DNA from 2 places in the Micromonospora sp. WMMD723 genome. Region 2 is predicted to be linked to the other one. Evidence: predicted binding sites of a transcription regulator. Region 2 holds the regulator's gene; the other holds the start of a gene.
What was found. The regulator HrcA, encoded in region 2, represses chaperone genes, less so after heat shock. The targets are predictions, from matches to a motif close to GGTTNGCACNCTCNNNNNGAGNGTGCNAACC.

Region 1 (3,407 bases), 590 kb from region 2:
TGACCGCGTTGCGGGTCACCTTCACCGGGTCGATGATGCCGGACTTGACCAGGTCGACGTACTCGCCCTGGGCGGCGTCGAGGCCCTGGCCCCAGTCCTGGCCGGCGACCTTCTCCACCACCACGTAGCCGTCGTGGCCGGCGTTCTGGGCGATCCAGCGCAGCGGCTCGACCAGCGCCTTGCGCACGATCGAGACACCGACCTTCTCGTCACCGGTCAGGCCGAGGTCGTCGTCGAGCACCGAGCGGATCTGGGCCAGCGCGGCACCGCCGCCGGGAACCGTCCCCTCCTCGACAGCGGCCTTGGTGGCGGCGATCGCGTCCTCGATGCGGTGCTTGCGCTCCTTCATCTCGACCTCGGTCGCCGCGCCCGCCTTGATGACCGCGATGCCGCCGGAGAGCTTCGCCAGCCGCTCGGCCAGCTTCTCCCGGTCCCAGTCGGAGTCGGACGCCTCGATCTCCTTGCGGATCTGGGCGACCCGGTCGGCGACCTCGGCGGACTTGCCGCCGCCGTCGACGACCGTGGTGTTCTCCTTGTCGACCACGACGCGCCGGGCGGTGCCGAGCGCCTCCAGGCCGACCTGGTCGAGCCGGTAGCCCAGCTCCGGGGCGACCAGCTCGGCGCCGGTCAGGATCGCCATGTCCTGGAGCATCGCCTTGCGGCGGTCGCCGAAGCCGGGGGCCTTGACCGCGCAGACCTTGACGGTCTTGCGGATCGCGTTGACCACCAGGGTGGACAGCGCCTGGCCCTCGACGTCCTCGGCGACGATCAGCAGCGGCTTGTTGTTCTGGAGAACCTTCTCCAGCAGCGGCAGCAGCTCCTCGATCGCCGAGATCTTCTGCGTGGTGATGAGGATGTACGGGTCCTCCAGCACCGACTCCTGCGACTCCGAGTCGGTGACGAAGTTCGGCGAGATGAAGCCCTTGTCGAACTGGAGACCCTCGGTCACCTCCAGCTCGGTGTTGAGGGTGGAGCCCTCCTCGACGGTGATGACACCGTCGCGGCCGACCCGCTCCATCGCCTCGGCGATCAGCTCACCGATGGTGGCGTCCTGCGCCGAGATCGTCGCGACGTGCGCGATCGCCTTCTTGTCGGCCACCTCGACGGCCCGGCCGAGCAGCGACTCGGAGACCTTGGTGGCCGCCGCGTCGACGCCCCGCTTGAGGCCGGTCGGGTTGGCCCCGGCGGCCACGTTGCGCAGGCCCTCGCGGACCATGGCCTGGGCCAGCACGGTCGCGGTGGTGGTCCCGTCGCCGGCGACGTCGTTGGTCTTCGTCGCCACCTCCTTGACCAGCTGCGCGCCGAGGTTCTCGTACGGGTTGGTGAGCTCGATCTCCTTGGCGATGGTCACACCATCGTTGGTGATCGTCGGCGCACCGAATTTCTTGTCCAGGACGACGTTGCGCCCGCGCGGGCCGAGGGTGACCTTGACCGCGTCCGCGAGGGCGTTGACACCGTGCTCCAGCAGGTGCCGGGCGTCGTCCGAGAAGCTCAGGATCTTCGCCATGAATGTCCCTTCGAAGCGTCGTCGCCCCGGCCCGGCGAGCCGGACCGGGGCGACGACACGGGAATCGGTTGGTTACTTCTCGATGACCGCGAGAACGTCGCGGGCGGAGAGCACCAGGTACTCCTCGCCGGCGTACTTGATCTCGGTGCCGCCGTACTTCGAGTAGAGGACGGTGTCGCCGACGTTGACGTCGAGCGGCACGCGGTTGCCCTTGTCGTCGATCCGGCCGGGGCCGACGGCGAGGACGGTGCCCTCCTGCGGCTTCTCCTTGGCGGTGTCGGGGATCACGATGCCCGACGCCGTGGTGGTCTCAGCCTCGTTCGCCTGGACCACGATCCGGTCCTCGAGCGGCTTGATCGCAACCTTGGTCGCGGTAGTCACGGGCATACCCTCCTGGGGTACTTGGTTTCGTTGCCGGCCGAGAGTCCGACCAGCGTCAATCTGCCACATGCCACCGGGCGGGGCCGTCGTCGCGGGTGCCGGTCCGCCTGGCGTTCAGCACCCGGGCCGGACGGCCCGAACGCTGGCACCCTCGGGGTGAGAGTGCTAATCGCAGGTTATTCCTCGGCTAGCACTCCGTCAAGGAGAGTGCCAATCTGCCGCCCTTCGTGTCGCCGCCGTTCAACCGCCCGCCATGATCAACTCAAGGGTGGGGAGGTTGCGGTGACGACACCGCTCGGACACCGCGACATCGGCCCGCCTGAGTCGATCTCCCGGGAGGGCCGGACAATGGGCGGGTGGATCTCGACCAGTTCGCCGCGCTGCGTACCGCCGAGGGGTCGGCCGCGCTCGCCGCGGCGGCCGGGGTGGCCGGCGGCGACCCGCTGGTCGCGGCGGCGGCACTGCGCTCGCGTGGGGTGCCGGCCGGGCTGGCCGCCGCCGCGCTGACCCAGGCCGAGCTGCGTCGCCGCGCGGTCGGCAAGTTCGGCCCGGAGGCGGCCGGGATGTTCCTCACCCGCCCCGGTCTGGAGCAGGCCACCCGCCGGGTGGTCGCCGACCGGCGGGCCGCCCGGCTCGCCGCCGCCGGGGTGCGCACCCTCGCCGACCTGGGTTGCGGCCTCGGTGCCGACGCGCTCGCCGCCGCCCGCGCCGGCATCCGGGTCTACGGCGTGGAGGCCGACCCGGTCACCGCCGCGCTGGCCGCCGCGAACGCCGAGGCAGCCGGGCTGGCCGGGCGGTTCACCGTGGAGTGCGGCGACGCGACGGCGTTCGACGTGACCCGGGTCGACGCGGTCTTCTGCGATCCGGCCCGACGGCGGGCCGGCACCGGACGGCGGATCTTCGACCCGGACGCCTACTCGCCGCCGTGGGACTTCGTCACCGGGCTGGCCGCGCGGGTGCCGCACACGGTGGTGAAGGTGGCTCCCGGCATCGACCACGCCCGGATCCCGGCCGACGCCGAGGCGGAGTGGGTCAGCGTCGACGGCGACCTGGTCGAGGCGGCCCTGTGGGGCGGCCCGCTCGCCGGGGTGCCCCGCCGGGCGACCGTGCTGCGGGTGGGGCCCGCCGACCGGCAGCGCCCGGCGGGCGACCCGGCGACCCCCGGGGAGCGGCCCACGGGTCCCGGTGCCGGGACGACCGACGACCACCGGCCGGCCGTCCCCGGTGACCCGCCGGAACGGAGCCACCAACTGACCGGCACGGGTGACGTCGAGGCGGGAGTCGGACCGGTACGGCGCTACCTGTACGACCCGGACCCGGCGGTGGTCCGGGCGCACCTGGTCGCCGAACTGGCCGACACCCTCGACGCGACGCTTGGCGACCCGAGCATCGCCTACCTCTACGCGGACGCCCCGCGCCCCACCCCGTTCGGCAGGTGTCTGGAGATCGTCGACGTGCTGCCGTTCTCGCTGAAGCGGCTGCGCGCGCTGCTGCGGGAGCGCCGGGTCGGCCGGGTGGA
Region 2 (3,407 bases):
GGACTTCGCCGCCTCGCTGGAGCAGGTGGTCGCCGCCGGGGTCGACCACGTCAGCGCGTACGCCCTGATCGTGGAGGACGGCACCCGGCTGGCCGCCCGGATGCGGCGCGGCGAGCTGCCGTACCCCTCCGACGACGTGGCGGCGGACCGCTACCTGGCCGCCGAGGACGCCCTCGACGCGGCCGGTTTCTCCTGGTACGAGGTCTCCAACTGGGCCCGCGGCGGGGCGGCCCGGTGCCGGCACAACCTGCTCTACTGGACCGGCGGCGACTGGTGGGGCCTCGGCCCGGGGGCGCACAGCCACGTCGGCGGGGTGCGCTGGTGGAACGTCAAACATCCCACGACGTACGCGCAGCGACTCGCCGCCGGGCACTCACCCGGCCTGGCCCGGGAGATCCTCACCCCGGCCGAGACGCACACGGAGGACGTGATGCTGCGCCTGCGGCTCGCCTCCGGCCTGCCGCTGGAGGTGCTGGACGACGCGGGCCGGGCCGCCGCCGCCCGCGCGCTCGCCGACGGGCTGCTGGACCCGGTGGCCTATCCGCAGGGACGGGCGGTGCTCACCCTGCGGGGCCGGCTGCTGGCCGACGCGGTGGTCCGCGACCTGCTGCCCTGAGCGTGGCCGCGCCGGCCCGCCGCGCACCCTGCCGGGGCGCGCCGGGGCCGGCGGTGGTGCCCGACCGGCCGGGGGAGCGGCCGGTCGGGACTCACTTGATGAAGCTGGTGGACATCGGGTAGCGGTAGGCCTGACCCTCGTTGGCCTTCATGCCGGCGATGATCCCGAACAGGATCTGGATCACCACGACCGCGATGCTGGGCAGGAAGAGCAGGCACCAGCTCACGAAGAGCAGCACGAACGCGATGATCGACCAGAGGATCTGGAAGTTCAGCGCGGCCAGGGCCTGCGCCCGGACGGCCGGCGACTGCTGCCCGCGTACCAGGTAGGCGATCAGCGGGGCGACGAAGCCGAGCGGGCCGAAGCTGATCAGCGCGCCGGCGGCACCGCCGAAGTGCGCGACCAGCGCCCAGGTCTTGTCCTCGCTGTTGGCGTAGCCGCCGCTCGGCGCGCCGTAGGTGCCGCCGGTCGGATATCCGCCACCGGGCGGGGGGTAGCCACCCGGCGGGGGGTAACCGCCCGCGGGCGGCTGGTCGCCGGTGGGCGGCGGATACCCGCCGGGCGGGGGATACCCGCCAGCGCCCGGCGCGCCGGACAGTGGTGCGGTGGGCGGTTCGTATGGCGAGCCCTGGGGCGCGGTCGGGTCCTGCGGGAACCCGTCGCCCGCGCCGGGAGGGCGAGGTGGTTCAGTCATGCCCGCCACGGTAGGGGCTGCCGGCAAGGGTGCACCAGAGCGACACTGGTGAGGTTGGCCTCGAACGTGCGTCAGCGCCCCCGCCGTCATGGTCCGTCTTGATCATATCGGTGGCGGTACTGCCGACGTAGACTGGCACTCGCTACAGTCGAGTGCCAGAGTGCTCGCCCGGGTGTGACAGCGCCCGCAACGACGTGCGTCAGGAGGTGGGAGATGGGTCTCGACGACCGCAAACTCGCCGTGCTGCGGGCGATCGTCGAGGACTACGTCGCCACGCAGGAGCCCGTCGGCAGCAAGACGCTCGTCGAGCGGCACCAGCTCGGGGTCTCCCCGGCGACCGTCCGCAACGACATGGCGGTGCTGGAGGAGGAGGGCTACATCCGGCAGCCGCACACCAGCGCCGGCCGGGTCCCCACCGACCGGGGCTACCGCCTCTTCGTCGACCGGCTCTCCCGGGTCAAACCGCTCAGCCCGGCCGAACGCCGAGCCATCGAGCGCTTCCTGGTCGGCGCGGTCGACCTCGACGACGTGGTGCACCGCACCGTACGCCTGTTGGCGCAGCTCACCCGGCAGGTCGCCGTGGTGCAGTACCCGTCGCTGGCCCGCTCGTCGGTGCGCCACCTGGAACTGGTCCCGATCTCCACCACCCGGCTGATGCTGGTCATGATCGCCGACACCGGGCGGGTCGAACAGCGGCTGGTCGAGCTGGCCGCGCCGGTCCCCGCCGACGACGTCCTCGACCTGCGCCGGCTGGTCAACGAGAAACTGGTCGGGAGTCGGTTGTCCGACACTCCGCCGCTGGTGCAGGCGCTGGTCGACGAGAGTGCTCCACACCTGCGCGGCGCGATGACCACCCTGTCCACCGTGCTGTTGGAGACCCTGGTCGAGCGCACCGAGGAGCGGCTCGCGCTGGCCGGCACCGCCAACCTCACCCGGGGTGGCCTGCTCGACTTCCAGGGCTCGCTGCGACCCATCCTGGAGGCGCTCGAAGAGGAGGTCGTGCTGCTCAAGCTGATCGGCGAGGCGGAGCCGAGCACCACCCGGGTGCTGATCGGCGACGAGAACGAGGTCGACAATCTCCGTGCCGCCTCGGTGGTCAGCACCGGGTACGGCCCGGGCAGCACCATCGTCGGCGGGCTGGGCGTGCTCGGCCCGACCCGGATGGACTACCCCGGCACCATCGCCACGGTGCGGGCCGTGGCACGCTACGTGGGCGAGCTGCTGGCCCAGAACTGACCAGTCAGGGCCGGCGGCCGGCTCCGGCCGCCGACCGGCGCAAACGCGAGACGAACATGAGGACACGGAACGCAGTGGCCAGGGACTACTACGGCATTCTCGGCGTGAGCCGGGAAGCCTCCGACGACGAGATCAAGCGCGCCTACCGCAAGCTGGCGCGGCAGTTCCACCCGGACGTCAATCCGGACCCGGAGGCACAGGAGAAGTTCAAGGACATCAACGCCGCGTACGAGGTCCTCTCGGACGACCGGAAGCGGCAGATCGTCGACCTGGGCGGCGACCCGCTCGCCCCGGGCGGCGGGGGCGCCGGCGGCCCGGGTGGTCCCGGCGGGGCCGGCCCGTTCGTCGGCTTCCAGGACATCATGGACGCCTTCTTCGGTGGCGCGGCCGGTGGCGCCCGTGGCCCACGGCCACGGACCCGGCCCGGGGCCGACGCGATCCTGCGGCTGGAACTGGACCTGCACGAGACCGCGTTCGGCGTCGAGGCCCCGATCACGGTCGACACCGCCGTGCTCTGTACCACCTGCTCCGGGGCGGGCACCGCAGCCGGCACCCACCTGGCGACCTGCGAGGCGTGCGGTGGCCGGGGCGAGGTGCAGTCGGTGCAGCGCACCTTCCTCGGTCAGGTCGTCTCGGCCCGGCCGTGCACCGTCTGCCAGGGCTACGGCACCACCATCCCGCACCCCTGCCCGACCTGCGCCGGCGACGGCCGGGTGCGGACCCGCCGCTCGCTGACCGTCAAGATCCCGGCCGGCGTGGAGGACGGCATGCGCATCCGGCTCGCCCAGCAGGGCGAGGTCGGCCCGGGTGGCGGCACCGCCGGTGACCTCTACGTCGAGATCCACGAGCGGCCGCACGACG

Region 1: groES (co-chaperone GroES) is a predicted target of HrcA. The motif match lies at 2,029-2,059, and genes of this name have one in related genera.

The regions. Positions count from the first base shown of each region.
Region 1 is NZ_JBMKNR010000001.1:1,044,915-1,048,321, forward strand. It holds gene groL (chaperonin GroEL) at 1-1,507, opposite strand, end outside; gene groES (co-chaperone GroES) at 1,580-1,894, opposite strand; gene ACN261_RS04685 (THUMP-like domain-containing protein) at 2,245-3,407, shown strand, end outside.
Region 2 is NZ_JBMKNR010000001.1:452,757-456,163, reverse strand. It holds gene hemW (radical SAM family heme chaperone HemW) at 1-616, shown strand, start outside; gene ACN261_RS02050 (DUF4870 domain-containing protein) at 708-1,310, opposite strand; gene hrcA (heat-inducible transcriptional repressor HrcA) at 1,524-2,546, shown strand; gene dnaJ (molecular chaperone DnaJ) at 2,621-3,407, shown strand, end outside.